Regions from separate parts of the Gluconobacter sp. NFX36 genome, predicted to be linked through region 1. Evidence: predicted binding sites of a transcription regulator. Region 1 holds the regulator's gene; the other holds the start of a gene.

Region 1 (15,253 bases):
AACAATGGTACGACAGCAAACCGAGCGGCTGATGAGAAATTTGGAATCCCGAATCTGTTTGGTATCAAGGGAAAAATTATCAGCGCTGTAACGGGTGCCGACAGTCTCAACACAGCCAGCAGTAGCGACAGCAGTGCGACAGGCAAGATCATCCGCAACGAGACGGTCACATTGCGTCTGGCAGGAACCATTACGCAGGTTCTGCCAAACGGAAACTTCGTGGTGATGGGCAAGCAGGAAGTCCGGGTAAACAGCGAACTGCGGGAACTCGGCGTGAGCGGAATTGTGCGCCCACAGGACATCACAGCTGACAACACCGTCACGCATGACCGCATGGCAGAGGCACGGATTTCCTACGGCGGCCGAGGCACCATCACCCAGATCCAGACCCCGCGTTACGGACAGCAGGTCATGGATTCAATCTTGCCATTCTGAACAAAAAAAGCGCCGGGATTCCTCCCGACGCTTTCCATGATCTCGAAATCGCAACTGCCGTCAGTGAGCAGCAGGACGAGACAACAGAAGGGCCCAAAGCTCTGCCACGTCCTTTGCAGGACCATTACCCGAGACGCTTTCAAACGTCTTAATGGCATCGGCTTTACGGCCAGCATCCATCTGCGCCATGCCGTATTCGACCTGTGCCAGATCCGGATAGCGCGGGTTCTTGCCAAGACCAGTCTTCATCAGAGCAAGGCCCTGATCCGCCTGACCATTCAGCACGAGATTGTACCCTGTCGTCAGGGCTGGACCTGCAGTTGGAGCTGTAGGCGCCGCAGCGGCAGCCTGCGCCAACTGAGCGCGATCAGCTGCAGCGCGCTGAGCAACGAAAGCGTGGAATTTGGCATCAGCTGCAGCTGATGGGCCGTTCCCCAGAGACTTGTTGGCGTAACCCTGATTGAGCAGGTTGAGTGCCAGTTGGGAAAGACCCATCTGTACAGCACGCTCGCCCATATCCTGATAATCGGACGGATCTTTCAGGACGCCAGTCGCAAGACGCAGGCGCTCAACATAGAACACGAGCGGGGGGGCCAGATTTGGGTTCGCCACCAGATCATGGATCAGAACAGCCCAATAATCAGGCTTGGAATAGTATTTGGCCAGAAGAACATAGGCATGCGTCTTTGCGTCCGCATCCTTCAGATTCGTGTAGGCCGTAGCAAGCATCTGAAGCTGGTTCTCAGCAGGCGTCTTGCCAGCTTTGATCGTGGTATCCACCTGCTCCTGAGCCGCCTTGGCCGTGCCCTTCCAGTCGCCCTGCAAGTAATAGCACTGGATCAGCACGGTTTGCATGCGGGGATCCGGACCATGTTCTTTCAGGTAACGCTCTGTCGGGGGGATGGCAGCGGCGTATTTCTTGGCGCTGTAGGCCATCGTCGCCTGAGCCATCAGCATCTGGCCCTTGGCCGCCTTCGGCGTGCGGGCGCTGTTGATGAGAACATCATATGCTTTCGTCGCAGCGTCCACATTACCGGACTGAGCTGCAACTGCCGCACGCATCTGGGCAATCGTGTAAGACTCGTAATCCGTCTTGCCCTTGACCGCATCTGCAGCATCTACCGCAGCCATGGCCTTATCGTAGCTCTTCGAGGCAAGAGCACTCTGCGCCTGCTGAAGATCCTTGCCGACAGCTTGACCCAGCACATCGTCTGCATGGGCAACAGGCCCAGCAATGAGAGCGGTACCAATAGCGCCAGCCAGCAGAAGGGAGCGGGCGCCCAGACGGCGGTTAAGGGACAAAAACACGAATTACTGTCCTTCCATGAACTGATCCAGACCAACGATACCCAGTTTGGTCACGCCAAGACGCTGTGCATCAGCCATGACGTGGGCAACTGTTTTGTAGTCTGCAAGACGGTCAGGGTGAATATGGACTTCAGGCTGGTCACCTTCTGCAGCTGCGGCTTCAAAATGGGCCTGCAGTGCTGCTTCGGACGTAACCGGCTCACTGTTCCAAGAAATGCTGTTGTCGTAGCCAATGCTGACTGTAACCAGCTTGGGCTGCTCAGTGGATGGCGGAGGATTGCCCTGGGGCAGATCAATGGCCACCGAGTGAGTCTGCAGCGGGATGGTGATGATCAGCATGATCAGCAGCACCAGCATCACGTCGATCAGCGGCGTGGTGTTGATATCGACGATACCTTCGTCTTCGTGCGTGCTGTCCGATCCGACGCTCATGCCCATGACGGCGGTTCTCCAAAAGGGTGACGTAAAAGAGGGTGCCGGCCCGTTTTCAGACGGACCGGCAAAACCTCAGTTCGAGTGAGGCTGCTCGGTGATAAAGTCCACATGGGCGATACCGGCTTCCTGAGCGGTAGCGACCACCTGGCCTACTGCCAGATACTTGGCAGCGCCGTCACCGCGGATCTGAACCTGCGGCTGCGGCTTCTGCTTGGCTACCTCAACGAGGCGGTTCAGCAGATCATCGTGTGTCTTGACCGGAGTGGTGTTCCAGTAAACCTGACCTGTTGAGGTCACAGCCAGAACAACGTTCCCCGGCTTGGTCTGTGTCGGTTGATTCGCATCAACCGGCAGCTTGACCTTCACTGAGTGTGTGGCAACCGGGATGGTGATCAAGAAGATGATCAGCAGCACCAGCATGACGTCGACGAGGGGAGTGGTGTTGATTGCCGACACCACTTCGTCGTCACCGCCGCCTCCTCCGACGTTCATTCCCATAGTATCAGACCCGCTGGCTGGTGGTGATAGTGGTCGGCGTGTGATCTTCCGGAGCAACACCGTGACGGAAGCCACCGATCAGAACGGACTGGACGTCAGCAGCGAAGTTGCGAACGCGGTCCATGGCGCCCTTGTTGCGGCGAACAAGAAGGTTATAGCCGAGAACAGCAGGAACAGCCGTTGCAAGACCGATAGCCGTCATGATGAGGGACTCACCAACCGGGCCAGCAACCTTGTCGATGGAAGCCTGACCGGCAATGCCGATAGCTGTCAGAGCGTGGTAGATACCCCAAACCGTACCGAACAGACCGACAAACGGAGACGTGGAACCAACCGTACCAAGGAAGGCGAGGCCGCCCTGCAGACGGGTGTTGATCGTATCAACCGCACGACCGATGGACATTTCGGTCCAGGAATGCAGGTCGATGGCATCACGCATGGAACCTTCGTGATGTTCAGCAGCAACAATGCCGGTCTCGGCAATGTAGCGGAACGGAGAAGACGCCTTCAGGGAAGCTGCACCCTGCTGGACGGAAGGCTTGGTCCAGAATTCACGGGATGCTTCCTTGGAAGCCGCAAACAGACGGCCCTGCTCCAGGAACTTCATGACCATGATGATCCAAGTACCAGCGGACATGATCACCATGATGATCAGAACGCCACGAGCGATCACGTCACCATTGGCCCACAGGGCGCCGAGGCCATAAGGGTTGCCCTGAGGAGCCGGAGCTTCCGGAGCAGCGGAGGCGCTTTCACCCGGGGTCGCAGCAGCAGCAGGCGTCTGGTCAGCAGGAGCCGTTGCCGGAGCCGACGAATCAGCAGCCGGAGCGTCGCCTGACGTTGCAGCAGGGGCGCCAGCATCGGTCGGTGCGGAAGCAGCCGGAGCAGCAGACGGGTCTGAAGGAGCAGCCGGCGGCGTGGCAGACGGGTCAGCCGGTGCGCTCTGATCAGCAGGAGCTGGCTGGGCGTAAGCAATAGCCGGAGCGATCGCACCCGAGGCCAGGGCCAGCGTCAGGGCCATGGCGCTGGCCCGGACGGCGCGCGCCTTCGTCGGAACGGCAAGAGCAGGAAGGCGGAACAGTCTGGTCATGAACTCCATATCCTCGTTAGAGATGCCCGTTTTCGGAGCTGTCTGGGGTGCCGGCCATATGGGGACCGGACCTTTCCTGAGCCCCTCCGGATCCTGGGAAACCGGAAGGACAATCTTATTTTAGACTACTGGCTGACGGATCACTCGTCGCCCATCGTAAAGTCGACGTGCAGAATGTGGTGATGCTCGGTAACCGGAGCGCCGTTAACGACGGCGGGCTGGTACCGGGCCCGACGAAGGAAGTCGAGCGCACTTTCCACAAACTCGTGACCACCCGTTGAGCTGACGATCGAACAGTTCGCCGTGTGACCATTCGGAAGAATATCGCAGGAAGCCGTGACTTTACCTTCGCGGTTCTCTTCCTGTGCTTCTTCCGGATATTCCGGCTTTGCACCGTTGATTGGCGACGCACCAGCCGTGTGATCTGGAACTGCCGGAGCTGGCGGACCCTGCGGAGGAGCCGGAACGGGCTCAGGTGCAGGCGTCGGGCTCGGCGGAACCGGATGCGGTGGCTTGGCGTGTGTGACCCGCTGGATCGCCTTCGGCGGCGGCGGGACGCTGATCTTCGGCGGCGGAATATACGGCGGCGGCGGCTGCTCCATCTGCGGCGGTGGCGGCGGCGGAGGTGGCGGAGGCGGCTTGGGCTGCTCCTTGATCACTTCCGTCTTGATGGGCGGCTTTTCGTGGACGAGTTTGCCCACAGCACCGCTCATGAGCGCATAGATTACCGCGCCCATAGCCAGCACGGCCACGACGATCGCGACAATGTAGTCCGTCGGCTTGCGCTGCTGTGCGGCGTAGCTCTTCATGTCGTAACCTTCTTACCCCTCACTGACACCGACAATCGATCCACACCTCAAGAGTGTGAAATCTCGATCTTGTGTTTGCATCGAGTTCCCTCACCTCACGGACGTGTGATTCGTCGCATGTCGTGAGAACATACCCGATATGCTGATTGGGCAGCCTTCAGGCCATGGTGTCAAGCTGATTATTGCCCTTCCCGAAACGAAAAACTCTCATCTTTCGATCGTTTGCCACTAATCAATGCGCGGGAGGGTGCAGAAAAGTACACTTTTCTGCTTCTTTTTTGCCCTGAAAAAATCAAAATTCTCAAGGCCTGTAACAGAATTATAATACAAAAGACTGGGCAGCACATTCATTACGCCACACCAGTCTTTTGTTTCATATTATTGCGCAGACCTTTACTGGGCCGATGCGCTTGCTTCCGAACGTGTGGCCCCTACTCTCTGGGCGAGGGACGCTGACATGAAATCATCCAGCGCGCCATCCAGAACAGCGTCCGGATTGCCTTTCTCCACACCTGTGCGCAGATCTTTGACTAGCTGATACGGGGCAAGGACGTAGGAACGGATCTGGTGGCCCCAGCCGATATCTGTCTTGGCAGCTTCTGTCTGGGCAGCCGCGGCTTCACGCTTTTGCAGTTCGGCCTCGTACATCCGGGCTCTCAGCATTTCCATTGCCTTGGCACGGTTACGATGCTGGGAACGGTCCGTCTGACAGGCCACCACAATCCCGGTGGGAATATGGGTAATACGGATAGCCGAGTCGGTCTTGTTCACGTGCTGACCGCCCGCGCCAGAGGCCCGGAAGGTATCGACACGGAGGTCCGAGTCGTTGATCTCCACTTCAATGGAATCATCGACCACCGGATAGACCCAGACAGAGGCGAAGGACGTCTGACGACGGGCAGCAGCATCAAACGGTGAAATCCGCACGAGGCGATGCACACCAGCTTCCGTCTTCATCCAACCATAGGCGTTGTGGCCACTGATCTGGATGGTGGCGGACTTGATTCCTGCCTGTTCGCCTTCACTGCTTTCAATGAAGGTGACCTTGTAGCCGTGCTGTTCGGCCCAGCGCGTGTACATGCGCAGGATCATTTCCGCCCAGTCCTGGGCTTCCGTTCCACCTGCGCCGGCGTTCACTTCAACGTAGCAGTCGTTGGAATCTGCCTCGCCAGAGAGAAGGCTTTCGATTTCGCGCTTCTGAACCTCTGCGGCCAGTCCGCGCAGGGTTGTGATGGCTTCTTGCACCAGATCCGTGTCGTTCTCCATTTCAGCGAGTTCGACAAGTTCCAGAGTGCCTTCGACATCCTGTTCAATCTGCTGGACACCCTCGATCTGATTGGCAAGCGTTGTCCGCTCGCGCATCAGCTTCTGGGCAGCATCCGCATCATTCCAAAGATCTGGGTCTTCCGCGCGGTGGTTCAGTTCCGCGAGGCGTGTTGTAGCGACATCCCAGTTAAAGATGCCTCCTCAGCAGTGCCACCGACTGCTTGATCTGTTCGGAGAGCGCTTCAGTCTCGGCCGACATAATAATTCCTCCATTCCATCGAGGTGATATAGCTGCACTCAGTACAGACCACCTACACCAATGTCACCATCAGAGGGAGCAGGTTTCTGAGCCTGCGCCTTGGGATTGGACGTCGGACCAGCACTCTGCGGACCAGCATCCCCCATATCGCTCTCGGAATCGGAAATAACGGCATCAGCTCCCGTATCCGCTGCTGTCAGCGCTTCCGTGCCAGCGCCGAAGCCATGCAGAGCCACAGAGGCGCCCGGAACCTGATCCGCCTTGAATCCGTCCGTTGCCGCGATGCGACCCGTATTATAGGACGCCAGCGTAATATCTGCCGGGACCCGGAAATCGAGCCTTGGACGATCGGCCAGCGCGACTTTCATGATCTTGTTCCAGATCGGGCCAGCGATACGGCCGCCATCTGCATTTTTACCCAAAGTCTGTGGCGTATCAAAGCCAACCCAGACGACTGTCACGATATCCGGCGAAAAGCCTGCGAACCATGCGTCATGGAAATCCTGACTGGTGCCCGTCTTGCCTGCGATGGGGCGATCAATCCCGACGCCCGCCATGCGGCCCGTACCACGGGCAATCACGTCCTGAAGCATGGCCGTGATCTGATAGGTGCTGGCTTCGCTTGCAAGAACAGGACGCGTATCGGTGAGCGACGGCACGGACACGCTTCCCGGAACAGGCTGTGCAGGCACGGTCGAGGTTGGCGGGACTGTCGCAGGCTGGCCATCCGGCGCTGTCGGCGTGATCGTGGGAGATGCCGGGTCAACCGGCGGCGCAGGAGGGGCCTGCAATGTTGTGCCCAGTGTCAGACCGGGTGCGCGCCAGACGATATTGCCGAGACGGTCCTGAATATCGTCCACCAGCGTAGGGGTCACGACATGGCCGCCATTGGCGATGCTGGCATAGGCTGCCGCTTCCTTGAGCACTGTCGTTTCGACCGCGCCCAGAGCAGCGGGGAGCACATGCGGCATCTGATCCACGAGACCTGCCTTGATAGCCGTATCCGCCACAGCCTTCATACCCAGATGGGCAGCGACACGGATCGTCACAAGGTTGCGGCTCTCACGCAGCGCGTCATGAAGGGTCGTGGGGCCCCAGTTGTCATGCTCGTAGTTCTTAGGGTGCCAGTCTCCATAAGAAACCGGAGAGTCGTCGAACTTCTCGGAGGGGGAAATTCCCTGCTCCATGGCCGTCAGATAGACGAAGGGCTTGAAAGACGAACCCGGCTGACGCAGCGCCTGTGTCGCACGATTGAATTGACTTTCGTGGAAGGACCAGCCACCGACAAGGGCCAGCACGCGCCCGGTTCGGACGTCCATCGTCACGACAGCGCCTTCAACCTGCGGAATCTGACGCAGGGCAGCGGAACCACTTTCCTGCGGTTCGATCATGATGACATCGCCAGCACGCAGCGGGTGCATCCGTCTGGCCCATGAGAGATCCGTCGCCAGAACCGGACCGGTCTTTGAGACGCCCTCTTCGATCCAGCCGACTTTGGAGCCTCCTGGCAAAACAACGCCCAGACGCCACTCACGCAGCATTCCGGCTGGGGGCGAAACCCTGTTCAGGCTGTCTTCCCACCCTTCAGCGTCAATTTCGTCCAGATGACGAACCGGGCCGCGCCAGCCACTGCGGCTGCGGTCATAGTTCATCAGCCCTTCATGCAGCAGCTTCGTGGCCGACACCTGAAGCGGCTGATCCAGACTTGTATGAACTTCAAGGCCACCCTGAAGGGCCTTGTCTTCGCCATACTGGCTAATCAACTGGCGGCGAACTTCCGCACCGAACCATTCGGAATCCGGAAGAGGGCCGAAACGCTGCTTCTGCTGCGGAACCAGTGGCTCTTTCTTGTCCTGCTCCGCCTGCTCGCGGCTGATGACGCCGTTATCGGCCATCAGATCCAGCACAATGTTCCGGCGCATCAGGGCCGTTTGCGGGTGCAGGAACGGGTTGTAGTTCGTCGGGGATTTGGGAAGAGCAGCCAGAGAGGCGGCTTCCGCATCATCCAGCTGATCGAGCGGCTTGTTGAAATAGGTCTGGGCGGCAGCTGCAACACCGAAGGCACCATTCCCCAGGTAAATGCCGTTCAGGTAGATTTCGAGAATCTTGTCCTTGGACAGGACCTGCTCCATCTTCATCGCCAGCAGGGCTTCCTTGATCTTGCGATCAATGGTCAGGACGTTGCTGTTGAGCAGCATGACCTTGGCGACCTGCTGCGTAATGGTGGAGGCACCAAGCGGGCGACGTCCGTGACGGGCGAACACGTCCGTCATGCCGGCACGGGCAATGGCCATCACGTCCACACCGCCATGGGTGTAGAAGTTGTGATCTTCCGTGGACAGAAAGGCGCGCTTCACCTTGTCGGGAATGGCATCAATCGGAACGAAAATCCGCCGTTCGTTGGCAAGCTGGGCCATGAGCCGCTCGTCGGACGCATAGATGCGGCTGACTGTAGGCGGTTGGTAGGCCCGCAGACTGTCCACGCTTGGCAGATCAGCCACAAGTTTGGCGTATGTGGTCCAGCCGAGCACACCCACGCCCGCAATGCCAACCAGCCCAACGCCGGCAACAATCGCAAGAGACTGGCGGAAACGACGGAAACGTGGGCCACGAGGCATACTGGCCCTGGGGTCCTGCGGATTACGGGAGCGAATGGAACGGCGCGTCATGAAATCTGCATAGCACTGAAACGAGCCGTTCGTCGCCCCCGCTGAAAAGGGTCATTTTGTGACGGTTTTCAGCGGCTCGTGATCATTATGGTTACGCTGCGGTTTTCTGCCAGACGTCCTGACCTTGCCGATCCAGCATAGCGAACTCTTCATCATTGAGTTTCAGGGACGCTGCCCGGACATTGGATTCCAGATGTGCTCTGCTGCCTGTCCCCGGAATAGGCAGAATGACTGGCGAGCGTTTGAGCAGCCAGGCAAGGGCAATCTGGCCCGCATCCGCACGATGCCGATGAGCGATCTTGTCCATGTCAGTGCCCGGTTTGGCGAGATCCCCAGCGGCGAGCGGCGCCCATGGGATAAAACCGATGTTTTCCTTGGTGCAGAAATCCAGCACGTCTTCGGACTTGCGATCCACAAGGTTGAAGCGGTTCTGCACGGTGGAGACCGGAAAATATTTCTGCGCGAGTTTGATGTCTTTCACGCTTACTTCCGACAGGCCCACATGCCGGATCAGGCCTTCTTCGCGGAACTTCGCAATCGCCTCAAATTGCTTTTCTGCCGGACAGTCCGGCCCGATACGATGAAGCTGCCAGAGATCTATGCGCTCCACGCCCAGTCGTCGCATGGACATAAGGACACACTGTCGCAGGTAATCGGGATTTCCCACTGGTTTCCAGATATCCGGGCCGTGCCGGGTCAGGCCGCCTTTCGTAGCGATGACCATCTTCTTGTAGGGATACAGCACTTCGCGGATCAGGTTTTCCGAAACGAACGGACCGTAGGAATCCGCCGTGTCGATAAAATCCACGCCAAATTTTGGAAGGCTTTCGAGGGTCTGAACCACTTCCTCGTGGTCTGGCGGTTCGTCCCAGATGCCCTTGCCGGTAATGCGCATGGCACCAAACCCGAGGCGATGAACCTTGAGGTCACCACCAATGAGGAACGTACCGGACTTCTTTGCGTCAATCGTAGCCATGGACTATTTCCTTTCCGATGGACGCGGGATTCAACAACGCAAAGGCGGAAGGGTTGCAGTCAACTATCCCAGCAGGCGCCCGACCATCCGGGCCGTGTAATCCACGACGGGAACAATCCGCCCGTAATTCAGACGTGTTGGCCCGATGACACCGATGGCGCCCACGATTTTCTGAGCCTCATTCCGAGCTGGGGCCACAATCATTGACACGCCGGACATACCGAACATGCCACTCTCGCTGCCGATATAGATCCGCACCCCTTCCGACGCGTCTGCGAGTTGCAGAACCTGGAGCATGGTTTCCTGTGTTTCCAGATGATCGAACAACATCCGGATGGTTGTCAGACGCTCGATTTCGGTAATGTCTGCCAGCAACTTGCCCTGACCGCGCACGAACAGCGTTCCACCATCCGCGTCCCATGTGGCGAGGCCGCTCTCAATCACGCTGGCCGTCAGAGCATCAAGTTCATGACGGTTGGCATCCATTTCCTTGCTGACCCGCTCCCTGAGGGTGCCGAGCGTCAGATCTCCGAGATGGGCGTTCAGGTAGTTTCCCGCTTCAACCAAGGCGGAATGTGGAAGGCCGGGCGGTGTTTCGATAATCCGGTTTTCCACCTGCCCGTCAGAACTGACGAGCACGACAAGCACACGACCCGGACCGAGAGCAACGAACTCGATATGCTTGAGGGTGGCATCGGACTTGGGGGCCAATACCAACCCTGCGGCAGATGACAGCCCGGACAGCATGGAAGATGCTTCCGCCAGTGTGTCCTGATAAGAACGCCCGTGAATTTCCAGACGGCTGTCGATACTGGCGCGATCTTCTTCTGTCAGAGCACCAAACTGGAGCAGTCCCTCCACGAAGAGTTTGACGCCCTTTTCCGTTGGCAGACGCCCTGCGGAGACGTGAGGGCTGAAGAGCAGTCCTGCACGGGCAAGATCTGCCATGACGTTGCGGATCGTCGCAGGGGACAAGGCTGGATTGAGGCGCTGTGCCAGCGTTCGGCTGCCGATCGGCGCACCTGTTTCGACATATTCCTCGACGATTTCCCGCAGGATCGCAGCTTCCCTGTCCCCAAGCCCGGACGGAAAGGAGTTCGACATGCGGAAGAAGGAGGGGTCAGGTCTGATCATGGTAAAACTGTATGTCGGGGCTGGAAGCGTTCTCGTCAAACGCGCTAGAGGCAGGGCTCGCTTCTGAGAGAGGATTTTTTCGCATGACAAAGCGTCCGTCCGGCCGCGCCCGCGACGAAGGTCGCCCCGTATCCATTGAGCCAGGCTTCGCCCGCCATGCGGAAGGGTCTGCGCTGATCCGGGTTGGTGGAACGGAAGTGCTTTGCACGGCGTCAATTGAGAACAAGGTGCCCCCTTTCCTGCGCAACAAGGGACAGGGCTGGATCAATGCCGAGTATGGCATGTTGCCCCGCGCCACGCATCAACGTGGGCATCGAGAGGCCTCCAAGGGCAAGCAGTCAGGCCGCACACAGGAAATCCAGCGGCTGATCGCCCGTTCCCTGCGCCCGTGCGTCAATCTCAAGAAGCTGGGCGAACGGACGATTACTCTGGATTGCGACGTCCTGAATGCCGATGGCGGCACACGCTGTGCGTCCATTACCGGCGCGTGGGTAGCGCTTTCCCTGGCGTTGCGAAAAGCTAAGCTCACTTCCGTCATCACATCACAGGTCGCCGCTGTTTCCTGCGGGCTGACAGAGGCAGGAGCCGTGCTGGATCTGGATTACATTGAAGACAGCGCAGCACAGGCCGACACGAATTTTGTTCTGACGGCCGAGGGTGGCATCGTGGAAATTCAGGGTACGGCGGAAACGTCTCCCTTTCAGGACCATGATTTTTTTGAACTGCTGCGCCTCGCACGTCTTGGCACAGCCAAGCTGTTCGAAGCCCAGAATGCAGCACTGGAGACCCTATGATGCGTCGTCTGTCCCGTGGATCAAAAATCGTTCTTGCCAGCCACAATGCCGGGAAGCTGCGTGAATTCTCTACCCTTCTGGCAGAAAGCGGCATTACGGTCGTGTCTGCTGGGGAACTGAACCTGCCGGAACCGGAAGAAACGGCTGATACGTTCGTTGGTAATTCCGAAATCAAGGCTCTTGCTGCGGCGCGAGCTTCTGGCATGCCCGCATTGGCTGATGATTCCGGTTTCTGTGTTTCCGCATTGGGCGGCCAGCCCGGCGTCTATTCAGCGCGCTGGGGTGGACCGACCAAGGATATGAGCATTGCCATGGAGCGGGTGCATCGGGAAGTGGGCGATACGACCGATCATGGTGCGTCTTTCGTCGCGGCCCTCTGTCTTGCATGGCCGGATGGAGAAACGCAGTCGGTTGTCGGTGAGTGTCATGGCCAGACGGTTTGGCCTCCGCGCGGGGAACAGGGGCATGGCTACGATCCCATGTTCGTACCAGAAGGCGAAACGCGGACTTTTGCCGAGATGGCTGAGAACGAAAAGAACGCCCTCAGCCATCGTGGCCGCGCTTTTGAACTGTTTCTGAAGGCGTGCGTGGAAGGCTGAACCGCCTTCTATGTAACAGGAGACTGGGGTTCTTCATGAGGCCACAGGCGATAGGGGCCTTCCGAACAGATCTCCATGGACATCATGACGGCTGTGCTGCTGGGAGGACAGTCGAACTTCAGCAGGGCTTTGCCATTGGTCCAGCGCGCCAGAGGGCCTTGCTGCGGCCCCCACCCATCCACAGGGCAGGAGGTGAGATGCTTGGTGAGACGATGGGCACCAAACCCATCATAAAAAGTAAGGTCCCCTATCAGCACCCCACGGCCCTCAAACCGGCTGAAACCACTGTTCAATCGGGAAAGGATCCAGAGGCGCGGAGGAACTTCGGGAAGCATGAACAGAGCATGATGTCCCTGCCAGCGGGCAGGACGAATAAGGGCTCCATCCTCCAGAAGAAGATGGAGGTCAGGGTCAGGCGTTAAGTGTTCGACAGCAGGCATGCGCTCTTTCCAAGCCATAGGGGATATGGCTTTTTCTTGCGGTCGAGTGCGCAAATCTCAGACCGGTGACAGTTCTGTTGCAGATCATGGGTAAGGTTGTCCGATGGAAGGCTGTCATTCTCAGCCAGCATCCAGGTCTTGCCCACTCCGCAGAAACGAGGCCGTCCCGGAGTGGAAACGGCAACGAGGGATATAAAACAGAACACTGCTACCGTAAAAGGTGCTCCTGTAACGATTCTTACTGAAGATTAATGACGTTTCTACGCAATCGTTATTCCTGATGATCCATGTGAGAGCGGCTTCTGGTCCGTTCAAAGTCGGACAGAATGTCCCTCAATGCACAGGACCATGACTGACCAGAACGCCGCGCTGCCAGACCTGATCCACCTGATCGATATCGGCAATGGTTTTGTCTGGCGCGCCTCGCACGATGAGCAGATCGGCCCGACGCCCCGGCTGGATCACACCACGATCGTCCAGTTCCAGAAGTTCTGCGGCATTTCCAGTTGCAAGATGGATCGCTTCCAGAGGGGTCAGACCCGCTTCGACGGTCAGAGCCAGTTCACGATGTTCGGCAAAGCCAGGCAGACGCGTCGGCGCAGCCCCTGAATCCGTACCAAAACCGATTTTCACGCCGGCACGATAAAGGGTGAGCAGGTTCTTCTGATTCAGGACAACAGCCTTGTGGGAAGCTGCTGTGAGAGGATTGGCCAGTGTTTTCTGGCGCCATTCGGCATTGGAAAGCTGAGCCATGAGAACCGGGTCAATCGCGGCGGCGACGAAGGGAATATTGAGCAGGTCCGGATGCTCGGCGAAAAGATAGTTTGCTTCATCCAGATCCAGCGTCGCGATGTACCAGACACCTTTTGCCTTCATGGCGCTGATGAGCGCCTGATCGACTGGTTGATCCCGGACGCCATGGGCCAGAATATTGGCCCCGGCATCAACGACGGCCTTGGCAATATCGAGATCGTGGATATGCACTGCGACGCGGGTGTTGTGTTCATGGGCTTCGTCAATGACGGCGCGATAGATATCCGGCGACATTTTGGGAAGCGTCTTGCCGTTCGGGACGCCATTCCGGAAATCATCCACCCACAGCTTCACCAGATCCGTATGTTCCGCAACCATGCGGTCTACATCCTGACGGGCTTCCTGCGGCGTTGAAGGGCGATAGACCTGATCGGGACCAAGACCTTTGACCATTGCTGCCGGAGGAGCACCATTTGGCGCGCCAATTCCTTGATCCACGCCGAACAGATCGGCTCCCGGATTTTTTCCGGCATGCTGCTCTTTGCGCAGATCGTCGAAAAGCGGAGAGCGGTTCAGACCGAGGGACGTTACGGTCAGGACACCGTAGTCACTATACTTTTTGAGGGCTGCGAGAATGTTCTCACGGGTATAGTTGTCGCTCCCGCCAGACGTTCCCTTGATGATGCCGACATGACTGTGATCGCTGATGAGAGCGGGTAAAAGCGTTTTGCCACTCAGATCGACATGCTGTGCTTCTGCGGGAGCGGGACTTCCAACGGACACGATGCGCCCGTCGTTAATGACAACCGTGACGTTCTCGCGAACCGGGTCGCCCGTTCCGTCAATCAGGCGGGCATGATCGAACGCCACCGGTTCGGCCTGAGCTGAGAGTGCCAGAAATGTGGCTGGCGTGGTCAGAAGCAATCCGGCAAAGGCGGAACGAAGTGTCATGATGTGTTTCCCTCAGCAGCAGTCAAGCTGAGGGGAAACGTTCTGTCATGCAAGAAAGACCCTTACACTCTCGCAGATGTGAGCGAAACTTCAGCCTTCGAGCGACTGAAGTTCGAACAGGCGGCGATAGATACCGCCGTCTTTCGCCACAAGTTCGGTGTGGGTGCCGTCTTCTTTCAGTTCGCCACAGCTGAAGACCAGGATCCGGTCCAGTTCCATGACGGTTGAAAGACGATGCGCCACGACGATGACGGTGCGGTTCTTCATGAGGCGACGCATGGCCTCCTGCACAAGAGATTCCGATTCCGAATCAAGACTGGAGGTCGCTTCATCGAAGATCAGGATTGGCGCATCAGCGAGGAACGCACGGGCAATGGCGACGCGCTGACGTTCGCCGCCAGACAGCTTCACGCCGCGCTCACCGACCATCGTGTTGTAGCCTTCCGGCAGACGTTCAATGAAAGCGGCTGCATTGGCCTGACGGGCTGCTTCCTTAATCTCCTCCAGAGACGCGCCAGGGCGAGCATAGGCAATGTTTTCCGCGAGTGTTCGGTGAAACAGGACCGGCTCCTGCGGCACGATGGCGATGTGAGACCGCAGGGAAGACTGCGTGACCTGCGCAATATCCTGACCATCCACCGTGATGCGTCCGCTGTTCACGTCGTACAGGCGCTGAAGGAGTTTGGTCAGAGTGGTCTTGCCTGATCCGCTGGGTCCAACGAGAGCCACCCGTGAGCCGGGTGCAATATCAATGTTGAGATCCTGATAGAGCGGTTTATCCTGTCCCGGATACTGGAACATGACGTGCTCAAAGTGGATTTCACCCTGCGTGAAGCG
Region 2 (15,253 bases), on a different contig from region 1:
CGACTGGATGATCTTGTCGAACGCATCCCTGCCATTGATGCCCCGCTTCATGCTGTCCTGCAGGCGGCCCGCGCACTTCCGGCACCCGGCTGGAGTACGCGACTGAAAAGTGGCCCGGACGCTCCTCTTGCCGAAGAGGATGCTCCATCCCTTCTGCCACTGGAAGAACCTGAACTCGACAATCCTGCGGAACTGTTCCTTCAAGCCTTGGATCAGCAACTCAAAGCCCGCAGGTCCCAGAACCCGCAGCATGAGACCGGATACATCTCCACGGAGTGCGATCTTCATCCGACAAATGATGCCGTCCGGAAAACTGCTGAGGATCTTTCTCGTGCGCTCCGCCGCTTGCAGGAGCCGCTGATCCTTCTGACCAAACGGCTTGAAGCCCAGGTCGAAGATGATCCCGAAATGGAAGCCCCAACGCGCCAGCGGATAGAAGCCTTCATTCGCACACTTCATCGTCGCGCCATTAGTCGCGTGACAGGATGGGTAGGGATGCTGGACGCCCTGCAAACACCTCCGGAAGCTGACATCACACCCGTCCATATCGACTTCATTCGCACCGAGCGATTACCTCGAACCCGGGCCACTCAGGGTGACCACGACGTTGGGCTGTATCGGCACTGGCTGGACCCGACCATTCCATTCGCGTCTACCATCCAGACACCGGCTCATGGCCTTCTGCTAACCTCCGCCACACTTCGGGATCAAACTGGTCCTGAAGACGGAGAAGAAAGCTGGCACGCCGCCGAACTTCGCCTGGGCGCCACGCATTTCATGAAGCCGCCAATCCGGGCATCGCTCATGAGTCCGTTCGACTACGCAAAGCAGACGCGCGCTTATGTCGTCACAGACGTCTCAGTTGAAATCGCGTCTCTGGCCCATGCCTTTCGTGCCCTGTTCGAGACTGCGGGTGGCGGCGCTCTAGGACTTTTCACGGCAATCCGAAGACTGCGAGAAGTCCACAAACGCATTAGCGAACCGCTGGAAACGCAGGGCTTCCCTCTCTACGCCCAGCATGTGGATGCAATGGACAACGCAACCCTGGTGGACGTCTTTCGCACCGAAACCCATAGCTGCCTGCTTGGAACAGACGCCATGCGCGATGGCGTCGATGTGCCGGGAGAAGCCCTGCGAATGGTAGTGTTTGAAAAAACGCCCTGGCCTCGCCCCGACATTCTTCATCGGGAACGCCGACGCCTGCTCTCGGAAGGCCGCCCTAGTGATTATGACGACCGCATCACCAGAATGCGCCTCAGACAGGCTTTCGGCCGATTAATCAGACGGGGCGACGACAGAGGCGTTTTCGTCATGCTGGATCGCCGCATGCCTTCCCGCCTTCTCTCAGCATTCCCCGAAGGCGTCGAAGTCCGACGCCTCAGCCTTGTGGAGACATTGAAGGATATCCGGAAATTTCTAGCACCTGCAGCCCACAACCTTTCCTGACCGCCTCGCATTCACTCAATTTTCCCAACGAGGAAAAGCTCCCAGATACTGTACTTGAAATAAAAAAAACCGCCGCACCTTTCGGAGCGGCGGTTTTTCACATTGCACCAAGGAAATCTCTTAGAAGTCCTTGCTGATCTGCAACCAGAAATTACGACCCATTACAAAAGACGAATAAGTCGAGGTGTCAGTGTTCGTTGCACCATCTGGGAAGAATGTCGGCGCCTTGTTTGTGATATTATTAATACCACTTGTCATATTCCAAGAATGATATCGATATCCAACAGAGATATCTTGCTGTACGATTGCAGGAACCTTCACACGACCCCAATTATTATCATCATTCAAATGCATAAATGATGAGGTGTCATTATAACGCATGCCACCAGTATAATTTGCCATATAAGTAAAGGAGAAGGCACCGTGTTGCCACGTGGCTGTGGCATAATCACGCCAACGAGGATTGGAGGTCCCTCCAGGATAAAAAATAGCGTTAGTATAATGGTAGTATTGACCACCAGGAGCCTGTTGCTGCGAATAGTTAACTAGATTTTGTAGATTATTGCTAATTGTAATAGAATCCATAGCCGTCAAGCGAATGCGGTAATCAAAATCCCAGTCAATACCACTCGTGTTCGTTGTCCCAAGATTTTGATCAAGAGCCGAGACCTGAGAAATCTGACCGTCGGAAGAACGGCTTATAGAGTTACAGAGCTCTGGGTTAGAACCATTGTAGCAATTGTTCAAAATATAGTTCGTTGGAAGCGCTCCGATACTTGAGCTTACGTTATAGTGCCAAAATGTCACAGACGTTGAAAGGCCAGGAATCCAACGCGGCGTAATAACGGCACCAAACGTATAGGTGCGTCCAGCTTCCGGCTGCAACTTGGTATTACCGCCAGAAAGTGTCGGCACCTGACCGCCTCCTTGCTGCTGGAACGTAGCAGGATTTTTAATTCCTGCTTTTACGCAGTTCGCAACAACTGTTGGATTTGAAGGATTTTCACAGGGGTCATTAGCATATGGGAAACCAAGAGCCTGCGCACCATATAACTGGTAAACTGATGGCTGACGAAAAGATGTCCCGATCGTTCCACGGAAACGAACATCCCGTGTCGGAGCCCAGTCTATAGATGCCTTCCAGTTCTTGACGCTACCAAATGTATTGTAGGATGAATAGCGCCCCTGAGCATCGATTGTCAGATCTTTAGCGAGAAATGCGTCCTTGAGAAGTTGTGCTTTTCCTTCAAGATAGCCTTCTGTCACATTAAAGCCACCTGAAGTTACACCCTGAGGATTAGTCAGCGCGACCCCGGATTGAAGAGCCGGGTCAGGATTATATGTCAGCTGCTCCCCTCGATGCTCCATGCCCAAAGCGATACCAATATCACCACCATGCGCCCAAGGCATTTTCACAACATGATTATTATGAATGCGCAGATTTAAGTCACGCAACTGGTAGTGACCATTGCTAACAGTATCGAGATTTGAATATTGAGCTGCAGCAGGAGAGAGCGCCGAGAATGGACTAGACAGTACGCAGTTCGGAGAAGAACTGCACACACTTGGATCATAAGCCATACCCGAGTTTGGATCACCAAAGCTAGTTGGCTTTAGGCCATACATCCGCAGCATTGCCGGATAACTACCGATATTGCTCTGTTGATACTTATACATATTAGAACCGTAAGTATAAGAAATATCATACTTCCAGCCCTTATAAATATCGCCCTGCGCACCTACTTTAGCAGTCAGCGTATCACTTGCTGTCTGCGTCTCGCGCGGCCCCCATTCGGTCATCCGACGCGTCATAGTCAAATCTTCGCCGGTTGTATTACCAGGATAATCTGCCGGAACAGTAATAGCCGTGGGATATGGGCCACCCTGTGGTACAGAACCATAAACAGGTTCGGCGGCCATATTCGTCATGGAATTCGTGTGTGAATACATAACGTTTGAATACAGCGAGAAATGCCTGTCAAAATCGTAATGGGCATCACCATTCAAAGATGCATCCTGAATTTGATTCATTAAGGATGTATCATGAGCAAAACTATAGCGCTTCCTTCCAGAAACAAGATTCCCATTGAGGTCACTGTGATAGTAATGATTGTTTTGATTGATATCTTGGTATGAAAAAGCCCCATAAGGAGAATAGCTAGAACCAAACGCATTATTGGCAGGATTTGCATCATCACCAATCTGAGGATTGCTTGACCATGAACGGTTACGCTGACGTACCCCCCCTTGCGTCATGTACTGCCCAAAAAGGCTTACATTCCCCTTACCATGATCAAAATTGAAACCCTTAAAACCGGAAATGATCCCCTGCGGAGCATCCCCATGTCCGGTTATACCACCCCGAATAGTGATATTACCGCTATCAATATCATGCCGCAGCTTGATGTTAATAACGCCGGAAACAGCATCTGCGCCATAAAGTTCAGAGCCACCGTCTTTAAGAATTTCGACACTTGCCACCTGCTGTACAGGAATGGCGTTCATATCAAAACAGGCACTACCGCTATTCAGCGCAGCTCGCTTTCCATCCACCAACACAAGGACGCGACTTGCACCCAGATTACGGATATCCGTGCAGCTTACGCCACCACCACCGTTGGTATCAGTGTTCTGCTGACTGCTGGACCCGACGGACGGCAACCGTTGAAAAAAGTCAGAAAGTGTCGTCGCACCCGTCTGCTGAATCTGTTTCGAAGTAACAATCTGCACGGGATTTGCGTTGGTGTTATTCGAAGTTCCAAGCGCTGAACCCGTGACGACAACGCTTTCCTGCGTTTCCGAATTAATGGAACGAAGGACGTGGCTCCGGTTGACCGCTACAGGTGCATTAAACTGCGGAGCCGCTACGGGACGAATCACCGATGCTGGTGCTGTTGTTGCAGGCGTCGCAGCAGAACGCACCGGACTATGGGTCACAGTCTTGTGGCGCACATGTGAGGACGTGTGAGTGCTTTCGGTTGCAGCATGAGCAACGCTAGAAAGCGCTCCCATCCCCAGCACCGATGCGCAAAGTAACGTATTGCGACGCGATACGATCATAGTGAAACGAAATCCTTCTAAAGGCGGTGGAGTCCTTTAGACGGATCGTTACGATTATGTCACCCCAAGTTACCGTGGTTACAGTCGTTACATGATGGTTCTGTGACAGGCGTTGCATAAGGGTCACATATGCGCCCTGCACATATCAAAAAAGGCCGCCCCACCTTCGTGGAACGGCCCTTTTTGTAATCTTTTGACGCAATCTCCGCCCCTTGAAACGGGGCGAAAATCAGGCGCGACCGGATCAGAAATCCATGTCGCCCATGCCGCCCATTCCACCCGGAGCGGCCGGAGCCTTCTTCTCTGGGCGTTCGGCAACCATAGCTTCCGTCGTGATCAGCAGACCACCCACCGAAGCGGCATCCTGCAGAGCCGTACGGACAACCTTCGTCGGATCGATGATGCCAGCCGCAACAAGGTCCTTGTACTCAGCATTCTGAGCATCGAAACCAAAGTTGTAGGTGTCGTTTTCGAGCACCTTGCCAGCAATCACGGCGCCATCTTCGCCAGCGTTCTCAGCAATCTGACGCAGCGGCGTCTGAAGTGCCTTGCGAACGATCTCACCACCGATGCGCTGGTCATCGTTGTCGAAGGTCAGGCCCTTCAGAGCGACAGAAGCGCGGGCAAGAGCCGTACCACCACCCGGAACGATACCTTCTTCAACAGCAGCGCGGGTTGCGTGCAGCGCATCGTCAACGCGATCCTTACGCTCCTTCACTTCCACTTCGGTGCTACCACCGACGCGGATGACGGCAACGCCACCAGCCAGCTTGGCCAGACGCTCCTGGAGCTTCTCACGGTCGTAGTCAGACGTCGTCTCTTCGACCTGTGCGCGGATCTGGTTGCAACGACCCTTGATGTCTTCGCTGTTACCAGCGCCTTCGACGATCGTGGTGTTTTCCTTCTCAATGTGAACCTTCTTGGCGCGGCCCAGCATGTCGAGGGTAACGGATTCCAGCTTGATCCCGATGTCTTCGGAGATGACCTGGCCACCCGTCAGGATCGCGATGTCTTCCAGCATGGCCTTGCGGCGATCACCGAAGCCCGGAGCCTTGACGGCAGCGATCTTCAGACCACCACGCAGCTTGTTCACGACCAGCGTGGCAAGGGCTTCGCCGTCAACGTCTTCAGCAATGATCATCAGCGGACGACCGGACTGCACAACGCTCTCAAGCAGCGGCAGCATCGGCTGAAGCGAGGAGAGCTTCTTTTCGTGGATCAGGATGTACGGCGCATCGAGATCGGCCGTCATCTTCTCCGGGTTCGTCACGAAGTACGGGGAGATGTAGCCGCGGTCGAACTGCATACCCTCGACGACGTCGAGTTCCGTGTGCAGACCCTTGGCTTCTTCAACTGTGATGACACCTTCGGAGCCGACCTTCTGCATGGCAGAGGAGATCATCTCACCGATTTCGCGCTCACCGTTGGAAGAGATCGTACCGACCTGAGCGATTTCCTCAGGGGACGTCATCTTCTTGCTGTTCTTCTTCAGCTCTTCAACAACAACGCCAACAGCCTTGTCGATGCCGCGCTTCAGGTCCATCGGGTTCATGCCAGCAGCAACAGCCTTGGCACCTTCACGGATGATAGCCTGTGCGAGAACCGTGGAGGTCGTCGTGCCGTCACCGGCGAGGTCGTTCGTCTTGGATGCGACTTCGCGCACCATCTGAGCGCCCATGTTCTCGAACTTGTCAGCCAGTTCGATTTCCTTGGCGACAGAGACACCGTCCTTGGTGATGCGCGGTGCGCCGAAGCTCTTGTCGAGGACAACGTTACGACCCTTCGGGCCCAGCGTTACCTTGACGGCATTTGCAAGAATATCAACGCCACGCAGCATACGGTCGCGGGCATCGGCACCAAACTTTACGTCCTTGGCAGCCATGTTCTTATCTCCTGTTGAGGTCTTTTAATGAGAGGAAACGGGGACGGCTGTTCAGCCGATCACACCCATGATGTCGCTCTCTTTCATGATCAGCAGCTCTTCGCCGTCGATCTTCACCTCGGTGCCGGACCACTTGCCGAACAGCACCTTGTCACCAGCCTTGACGTCGAGAGCCACGATCTGGCCCTGCTCGTTCCGGGCGCCAGGGCCTACGGAAACGACTTCGCCTTCGGTCGGCTTGTCCTTGGCGGTGTCAGGGATGATGATGCCGCCAGCGGTCTTCTCTTCACCAGTCAGGCGACGGACCACAACGCGGTCATGCAGGGGACGAAAAGTCGTCATGGATTGCTCCATTTTAGGCCGTGCCCTTCTACAAAGCGACGCGGCCGGGTTACGCGCTCAATGACTGCAGCGCAGTTAGCACTCCCACATCGAGAGTGCCAAGAGAGGTAGTCCCAACGACTGTTTTCGTCAAGAACCATCATCCTTCAGGGAAAAAATTTTCTTGCCATCCAGAAGGGTTTTGAGACGCTTCTTCTCAAGAGAATCTGCCATTTTTTGCCCCTTCGTCCGCCCGAATAGACGACGATTAGTTTCAGCGTCCTTCGCATCCTCGACAGACTTGCGGCGTTTGCGTTCCCGACGGAGATTGATGACGTCGCTCATGGCACCTGCCTTTCCGGCGTTACAGAGATTGGACAGAACTCAATGAACCACAAGCATTTCCAAGAAAAGGTTGAAGGTCACATGATCCGCCTCAAGGCGGCTGACGGACATGAATTTGAAGCCTGGGAAACCGGCTCCCCCGAGTCCCCCCGCTCGATCGTTGTGGTACAGGAAATCTTTGGCCTGACCGGACATATCCGGGAGGTCTGTTCGGAACTGACACAACAGGGTTTCCATGTCCTCGCCCCGGCTTTATTTGACCGGGTCAAACCCCATACGGTTCTCGCCTATAACGAAGCAGGCCTGAAGGAAGGCCTGGAGTTTCGCAGCGGAATTTCACCGGACCTGATCCAGCAGGACCTCGCAGCCTGCGCCGAAAAACTTCGCGAAAATGACGATCAACGTCCTGTGGGCGTCCTTGGCTTCTGCTGGGGTGGCCTGATCGCCTGGCTGGCAGCAACACGGACGCATCATTTCAATGCGGCCGTTGGCTGGTATGGCGGCGGTATTGCCAATCACTGCGAGACTGCCCCCCATTGTGCCACACAACTGCATTTTGGCGGTGAAGACGCATCCATTCCTCCAGCCGATGTTCAAAAAATCCGGGCAGCACGCTCTGAAGTGGAGGTCTTCCTCTACGATCAAGCCGGTCACGGCTTCGGTTGTCCGGAACGATCCAGCTTTAATCAGGATGCACGTGATCTCGCCTGGAGCCGTAGCGTTGCCTTCCTGAAACACCATCTCAAAAGAGCATGAGGTCCATCATGGAAGGCATTGCAGGAAAGATCGTTCTCATCACGGGCGGCAGCAGCGGTCTTGGTGAGGCAACAGCTCGTTACCTGGCGGCCCGGGGCGCCTACGTCGCTATTGCCGCCCGACGACGGGAGCGGCTGGACAAAATCGTCTCAGAACTTGAAGCGTTAGGACAGACCGCGCGGGCTTATACGCTGGACGTCACGAACCGAGAGCAAGTCTCGCAGGTCGTCGAAGCTGTGGAGTGCGATTTCGGCCGCCTCGATGTTCTGATCAATAATGCGGGCCTGATGGCGATCGCCCCCATGAAGCGACTGATGGTCGATGAGTGGGACCGGATGATCGACATCAACATCAAAGGCGTTCTGTACGGGATCGCCGCGGCCCTTCCCATCTTTGAGCGCCAGCGTTCGGGACACGTCATCAACCTGTCTTCCGTGGCAGGGATCAAGGTGTTTGCCCCGGGTGGCAGCGTTTATTCAGGAACGAAATTCGCTGTTCGCGCCATCAGCGACGGCCTGCGCCAGGAAGCAGGCAACGCGTTCCGCGTGACATCCATCGAACCTGGCGCAGTCGAGAGCGAACTCAAGGCTGGCAGCGGTGACAGCGAGAGCCGCAAGACAGTCGAAAACTTCTACAAAATGGCCATTCCGGCAGAGTCCGTAGCACGAGCCATTGCCTTTGCCATTTCCCAGCCTGACGACGTGGACATCAACGAGATTGTTCTGCGCCCAACCCTTCAGGAATTCTGATCATGAGCAATAACCCCCTTGAAGCCGACCCGAAACGTAATGCGGCTATTCGCCGCGAGGCCAAACTGCTGTGGGAAGCCGATGGAAAGCCGGACGGTGGGCCGGAAGCCTATCTGGAAAAAGCAACAGATCTGATTTCCATCAAAGGCGTACCGGAAGGCATCCCTGTTGAAGACCTGCCGCCGCCAGAACTGGCGGATATTCAAATCGAAGATCCGCGCCTTCAGGAAAATCTGGGCGAATTCCCCGAGCGCAGCACGGATCAGGGCGACCGGCGCCATTTCCCCGTTGCAGACCGGAAAGAAGAGCGTGAACTGATGAATGATCCCAGCACTGATGCCGGTCAACCGGGATATGCCCAGATTGATGAAAAGCAGGAAGGCCCCTGATTGCCCTCCCCGTTGCCGCCCGCCTGAAAAGCGGGCGGCAGACACATCAGGCCTTGTTCAGAACACGACCTGCAACGGCATCCAGCTTGGCGACCAACGCCGGGTCACGCTTTTCAGGCGCAGTGATAATCGCAAAATTCAGCGCACGCTCGGCGGAAAGATCCAGCGGGCGCTTCTGCCCCAGAACGGGAATCACAGCCTTCACGAGGCGACGGGCATTATCCGCATTCCCCTTCATGACCTTCACAACAGCCTCAACCGTGACACTGTCATGCTCGGTGTGCCAGCAGTCATAATCCGTGACCATCGCAACAGTGGCGTATGTCATTTCAGCTTCACGGGCGAGTTTCGCTTCCGGCATGTTGGTCATGCCCACGACCGAGCATCCCCAGGACCGATAGAGTTCACTCTCGGCACGCGTTGAGAACTGCGGGCCTTCCATGACGATGTAAGTGCCACCGCGCGTCACCGGAATATCGAGTTTACGGGACTCCGCTTCCAGAACATCCAGCAGACGGCTGGATACCGGATCAGCCATGCCGACATGCGCCACACATCCCGTCTCAAAGAAGCTCTTTTCGCGCGCAAAGCTGCGATCAATGAACTGATCGACGAGCACGAAACGGCCTGGTGGCAGCTCTTCTTTCAAAGAGCCCACAGCTGAGAGCGACAGAATATCCGTCACGCCCGAGCGCTTCAGAGCATCAATATTTGCACGGAAGTTAAGACGTGACGGCGGGATTGGATGCCCACGGCCATGACGCGGCAGGAAGACGCATTTTACGCCCTCGAATGTTCCGAAAAGCAGTTCGTCGGATGTTTCGCCCCAAGGCGTTTCAACCCGGCGCCATTCCTTGTTTTCCAGACCATCAATATCATACAGGCCAGAGCCGCCTATGACGCCGATAACCGGCTGAATTTCTGTTTCCGAAGACATGAGTGTTCAATCCGCCCCTGATGAACATGTTTGAGGATCGTTCAGGAACACGAGACCGAAGCCCTGCGCAAGTCTCTGCTGTTCAGCCCGGTGCAAAAAACGGTTTCATATTTACGAAGCAGCAAGACATTCTCTGCCATCATCGCGCCACAGAGCCGCAGCTGACATGCAACCAACCAACTGTTCGTATCAAGTGCGATTTGCTAGGACATTCCGCGTTAACGTGATTTTGTACCCAGGATGGTAGGGGAGAGAAAAATGGACCAGACCAGCCCCGATTTTGCTGAACTCGTTCGCCCGGATGTGCCTCATGATACGCTGAAGCGTGAGGCGAAGGCCTGGTTTGAAACTCTCCGGGACCGGATCTGCGCGTCCTACGAGCAGCTCGAAGACGAGGCCGTAGAAGGTGATTCACAGGTTCTCCGGGACCGCACGGAAGCGGGCCGCTTCACTCGTACCGCATGGAGCCGACCGGAAGGCGGCGGCGGCGTTATGTCGGTCATGCGCGGCCGCGTCTTCGAGAAGGTGGGCGTTAACGTCTCCACGGTCTGGGGCGAGTTCTCTCCCGAATTCCGGAAGAACATCCCCGGTGCCTCGGAAGATCCACGCTTCTTTGCAACAGGCGTTTCTCTCGTCGCGCACCCCTGCAATCCTCATGTCAGCGCCGCGCATTTCAATACGCGCATGATCATCACGACCAAGGGCTGGTTTGGGGGTGGTGGCGATATTACGCCCATGTTCCCCGACAGCGCCGAAGCCCGCAGTGACGCGGATTACTTCCACAAGATGTTTGAAGCCGCGTGCAACAAGCACGACCCGGAACACTATCCGCGCTTCAAGGAATGGTGTGACCGCTACTTCCATCTCCATCACCGTGACGAACCCCGCGGTCTGGGTGGCATCTTCTACGATCAGTTCTCAACCGGCAGCCTGGAAGGCGACTTTGCCTTCACAAAGGACGTGGGGATGGCTTTCCACGACGCCTACCCCGCCGTGGTCCGCCGTCGCATGTTCACCCCCTGGACTGAAGCCGACCGCGAAGCCCAGCTCATTCGCCGTGGCCGCTACGTCGAATTCAACCTGCTCCACGATCGCGGAACCCTGTTCGGCCTGAAAACAGGTGGAAACACGGAAGCAATCCTGATGAGCATGCCACCGGAAGTCCGCTGGCCGTGATGCCCCATTCTCCGACCCGCCGTGACTGCCTGAAAGGGCTAGCCCTGCTCGGTGCCGGAAGCGCCATACCGTTGGCAGGGGCTCAGGCCGCAGATATTTCTGATGCCCGCCTCCTCCTTGGTGGAACACTGGCCTCCATACAGGGCCAGTTTGCAGAACTGGCCGCCGGCGTCATTTCTCATACGCTAGGCCTGGATGCACCACTCGAAATCACACCTGACATCGGTCAGGATGGTGTACGGGCGGCAAACCTCTTTGACGCCAATACCGCCCCTGATGGCAGCACAGCCCTGATTGCGCCGGGAAGTGTTCTGCTGGCCTCACTAACAGGGGACTCACGCGTCCATTATGATTTTACCCGATGGACGCCCCTGCTGACGGCTCACACCACAACGGTGGTGATTGCCCGGGCAGAACTGCACAAAACTCTCAAAAGCCGCCTCAAAGGCTTTTTCCACGATCATCCCGTTCGCCTCGCCGTGTCACGGCCAACAGGGACAGAGCTTGATGCATTGCTGGGTCTGACCCTGCTGGGTCTGCGCCCCATCCCTGTTTCCGGCTTTGTTCGTACGGAGGATGCGCTGGACGCGCTGGCCAACAATCAGGTCGATGCCGTGCAGCTTCTTCCCTACACACTCGGGGTTCCGGTGGAGGACATTCTGGCCAAACTGCCCCCAGATACGGTCCCGCTTTATCATACAGGCGATCTGGCCGAGACAAGCGCAAACAGCATTCCGAATTTCCTTGAGGCCTATCAGCAGGCCCGGCGGCGACCGCCAGAAGGAGCGCTCTACAGAGCATGGCAGGCAGTCTCGGCCAGCACCTATACAGCCCTGACTGTGGCACTCCCCATGTTGACGCCGCCTGATTTGGTCAAAAGCTGGCAGAAAGCCTGTTGGGATGCGGCCATTGATCCGACCGTGCACCGCTGGGCAGAAAAACACCATTTCATGCTGGCTGCCGGTGATAACGCTGCTCCCTTCCTCTCCCGCGCCACACCAGACATAGGAGCCATCCTCGCCTTGAGGCGCTGGATTGCCATGAACACACCGCGCTGGAGACTGGGGCAGGAAACACGCCCGATCTGAGATCTACTTCCGTTTTGTACGCAGCAAAATCCGCACGGAGCCATGATTGGCGGCGTGCGGATGCACAACAGCAAGCACCATCGGGCGAATATCCGCCCTCTGAAGCCAGAGCGGCAGTTCACGACGGATCAGGCCGCTTGTCGCTCCACTTCCCAACCCGGTCACAACCTCGACACAACGCCAGTTTCTGGCCTTGGCGCGATGCATGAACTCGATCAGGCGATCAAAGGCGTCCTGAACGATATACCCATGCAGATCCAGCTTGGCATCGACCTTGAGATTGCCACGCGAAAGACGCTTCCAACTCGTATCATCCAGCCCTGGTGCACGAACCCCAATGCGGAGATCCTGCGCCCGGGTCCGGCGAACCACCGGGCGCGCAAGCATCGCCCCAAAAGACAACTCCCTTTCCGGCACCGTCACAGCGGCCGGCAGAGCCTTCATCGGCTTCGGGTCTTCCTTGATCTTCTGGGAAACAGGCTGCGGCTCAGGCTTCGCGCGAGCAGGATGCATGGGAGCGATATCGCGCACGACCATGCGCCACAAAGCCACTTCCTCCTCCTTCAAAACCCGTTTTGCCACGCATGTTTCCTCTGAACCGACCCTGGGCACGCAACCCGCACAAAACCTGCGAAACGTGTAACTGCTTCCGTGGCTCTCGAACAATGGCAAAGACAGAATTTCCTGACCTTGCCTCCCAGGAAACAATTCCATCCTGTGACTTTCTTCCGCACACATAGGGATAAAGTTCGTGATATCTGCACAAACCTTACTGTCCATCCCATATATCCTTGCAAACAAGGAAGCACCCCATGAGCAAACTCACAAAAGAAGAACGGGACAGCCTGCCTGACGATGAATTCGGGCTCCCTGAAAAACGGGCCTATCCTGTCGATACCAAGGCACGAGCACGCAATGCGAAAGCCCGCGCCACGCAGGAACTCGAACGGGGGCTTCTCACGCCAGAAGAGCGGGATGAAATCGACCGTGCTGCAGATCGAAAACTGAACAAAAACTAGCCAGAATCAAAAACGGCCCCGGATCACTCCGAGGCCGTTTTCTCTCAACACCGAATCAGTTCGCCTGCGCCGCCCGCAGCGGAGCATCAGCAGGAACATCCTTGAGCGGAATCCCCTGATACTTGCCCGTCAAGGTCTTCAGGAACACCACGATGTCTGCAACATCCTGATCAGTAATGTCGTGATCCGGCGTTTCGTAACGCGCCATCGCTCGAACCGCAGCCTCCAGTGTCTTTGCTGATCCGTCATGGAACCAGGGACCGGTCAGTTCAACGTTTCGCAGGTTCGGCACCTTGAAGCGTTCACGATCAGACGGATTATTGGTGAACGAGAAGCGTCCATCATCCGCAGCCGTCAGCTTGCTGTGACGGTCTTCGAAATATGGCCCTTCCAGGCCCAGAATTTCGTAGGCATCGCCACCAACCGCAACACCACTATGGCACCCTGAGCAACCAATGGCCTTGAAGCGCTCATAGCCGCGCTTTTCCTGCGCCGTAATAGCGTCTGCCTTGCCCTTCAGATACAGGTCAAAGCGGCTGTCCGGCGTAATCAGCGTCTTTTCATACTCGGCAATCGCATCGGTCACGGTATTCTTGGTAACATCGTCAGACCCGTAAACAGCCGTGAACTGATCCGAATAACCCGGCTCTGCACGCACGCGATCTGCCACGGCAGCCCAGTCATGCGAGCCCATTTCCAGCGGGTTCATGACAGGACCAGCAGCCTGTTCGGCCAGATCTTTGGCACGACCATTCCAGAACTGCCCAATGTTGAAGACGGAGTTGTAAACCGTCGGCACATTGATCGGGCCGGTCTGGCCGTTGATGCCTGTCGCAGTCGTCTGGTTATCCACGCCGCCCTTGTCCAGACCGTGGCAGCTTGCACAGTTAAGCTGGCCATTGCCGGAAAGCTGCTTATCAAAGAACAGCGCGCGACCCAGTTCAGCCTTCTTCCAGTCCACGGCAATCGTTTCCGGGATCGGCTGAATGACTTCACCACGAAACTGCGGAGCGACATCCGTGCTGGCGTAATAACGCTCGCGCTGGTCACGTACCCACTTCAGGATATCAGCACGCTGCTTTTCGTTCAAATGAGCGTGCGGATGCATCGTGAGATAAGCGGCCGGTGGCATCCGGTTCTGTACAATGACTTCTTCGATACGCGACAGCTGTTCAACGGAAGGCGGCTTGCCCTGCTGGAACGCTTCGATGATCGGCGCAAATTCAAAGTGACGCTGCCCCTGTTCCAAGTCGCGGCTCATGATCTGATTGGCCAGAGGCAGCTTGAAATAGAACGGCAGATCAGCATTCCGCGTGTGACAATAATCACAGCGCACTTCCTGAAAAGCTGCAAACGCCGTCATGGCAACAGGGTCATGACGTGTCGGGCTATTGGCTGGAAGCTTGGGCGCGCCAGCATGATCGAAATGCTCAAGATAGGTGACTGTACCACCCCAGGCGACAACGCCCAATGCCACCAGACCGGCAATTCCTTTGGTAAGTGTGCTGCGACGCACCGCAAATCTCCTCACTGTCACGATATCGTGAGATGTGGAGACTGTAACAGAAGAAGTCAAAACGATTGATCCTGTCAGACACACAGGTCTGACCGATCATTCGTCCTCCCAGTCTTCCTCTGGCGTGCCGATCGCTGCCCGCAGACGCTTGCGTGCAATGTTGACGTAACGCGTATCTTTCTCGACCCCGATACCCGACAGCCCCTTGCGCTCTGCGGCAATCAGGCTCGTGCCCACCCCCATGAACGGGTCAAGCAATACACCGCCAGGCTTCAGACCATGCAGACGGATACAGGCTTCCGGCAACGCGATGGGAAAGGTGCCCGGATGGCTGAACTTTTCTTTACGGCTCCGAACCGTTTCATAGGGAATAAACCACGTATCACCACGACAGCGCCGGTCCATCTCGTGCTGTCTACGGGAGATATTGCTCTTGTCCGTAAAGGGGACGCCAGCATCCAAACGGGCCACCTTCACATCGCCCTTCTTGGTCAGATGAAAGATATGCTCATGGTTCCGGTTCACGAAGCGCGGCGAATTCAAAGGCTTGAAATGCCCGTATGTGATTT

What was found. Region 1 encodes HrcA, which represses chaperone genes, less so after heat shock. Its sites were predicted from a motif close to GTTNGCACTCNCNNNNNGNGAGTGCNAAC; they were not measured.
Region 2: a site for HrcA is predicted at 6,805-6,833, ahead of groES (co-chaperone GroES). Genes of this name have one in related genera too.

Annotation. Positions count from the first base shown of each region.
Region 1 is NZ_JAGEKJ010000009.1:94,521-109,773, reverse strand. It holds gene flgH (flagellar basal body L-ring protein FlgH) at 1-435, shown strand, start outside; gene J4P41_RS10830 (hypothetical protein) at 496-1,743, opposite strand; gene J4P41_RS10825 (ExbD/TolR family protein) at 1,747-2,181, opposite strand; gene J4P41_RS10820 (ExbD/TolR family protein) at 2,251-2,676, opposite strand; gene J4P41_RS10815 (MotA/TolQ/ExbB proton channel family protein) at 2,681-3,766, opposite strand; gene J4P41_RS10810 (energy transducer TonB) at 3,907-4,575, opposite strand; one part of gene prfB (peptide chain release factor 2) at 4,969-6,030, opposite strand; one part of gene prfB (peptide chain release factor 2) at 6,032-6,100, opposite strand; gene J4P41_RS10800 (penicillin-binding protein 1A) at 6,139-8,769, opposite strand; gene J4P41_RS10795 (aldo/keto reductase) at 8,861-9,745, opposite strand; gene hrcA (heat-inducible transcriptional repressor HrcA) at 9,809-10,879, opposite strand; gene rph (ribonuclease PH) at 10,963-11,673, shown strand; gene rdgB (RdgB/HAM1 family non-canonical purine NTP pyrophosphatase) at 11,673-12,272, shown strand; gene J4P41_RS10775 (hypothetical protein) at 12,281-12,712, opposite strand; gene J4P41_RS10770 (amidohydrolase family protein) at 13,046-14,416, opposite strand; gene J4P41_RS10765 (ABC transporter ATP-binding protein) at 14,507-15,253, opposite strand, start outside.
Region 2 is NZ_JAGEKJ010000002.1:124,821-140,073, reverse strand. It holds gene J4P41_RS02480 (ATP-dependent DNA helicase) at 1-1,446, shown strand, start outside; gene J4P41_RS02475 (TonB-dependent receptor domain-containing protein) at 1,567-4,506, opposite strand; gene groL (chaperonin GroEL) at 4,751-6,388, opposite strand; gene groES (co-chaperone GroES) at 6,440-6,730, opposite strand; gene J4P41_RS02460 (DUF4169 family protein) at 6,860-7,054, opposite strand; gene J4P41_RS02455 (dienelactone hydrolase family protein) at 7,097-7,810, shown strand; gene J4P41_RS02450 (SDR family oxidoreductase) at 7,819-8,559, shown strand; gene J4P41_RS02445 (DUF2934 domain-containing protein) at 8,562-8,948, shown strand; gene J4P41_RS02440 (S-methyl-5'-thioadenosine phosphorylase) at 8,995-9,885, opposite strand; gene hemF (oxygen-dependent coproporphyrinogen oxidase) at 10,144-11,061, shown strand; gene J4P41_RS02430 (hypothetical protein) at 11,061-12,149, shown strand; gene J4P41_RS02425 (Smr/MutS family protein) at 12,153-12,731, opposite strand; gene J4P41_RS02420 (hypothetical protein) at 12,962-13,168, shown strand; gene J4P41_RS02415 (cytochrome-c peroxidase) at 13,224-14,684, opposite strand; gene J4P41_RS02410 (DNA-methyltransferase) at 14,781-15,253, opposite strand, start outside.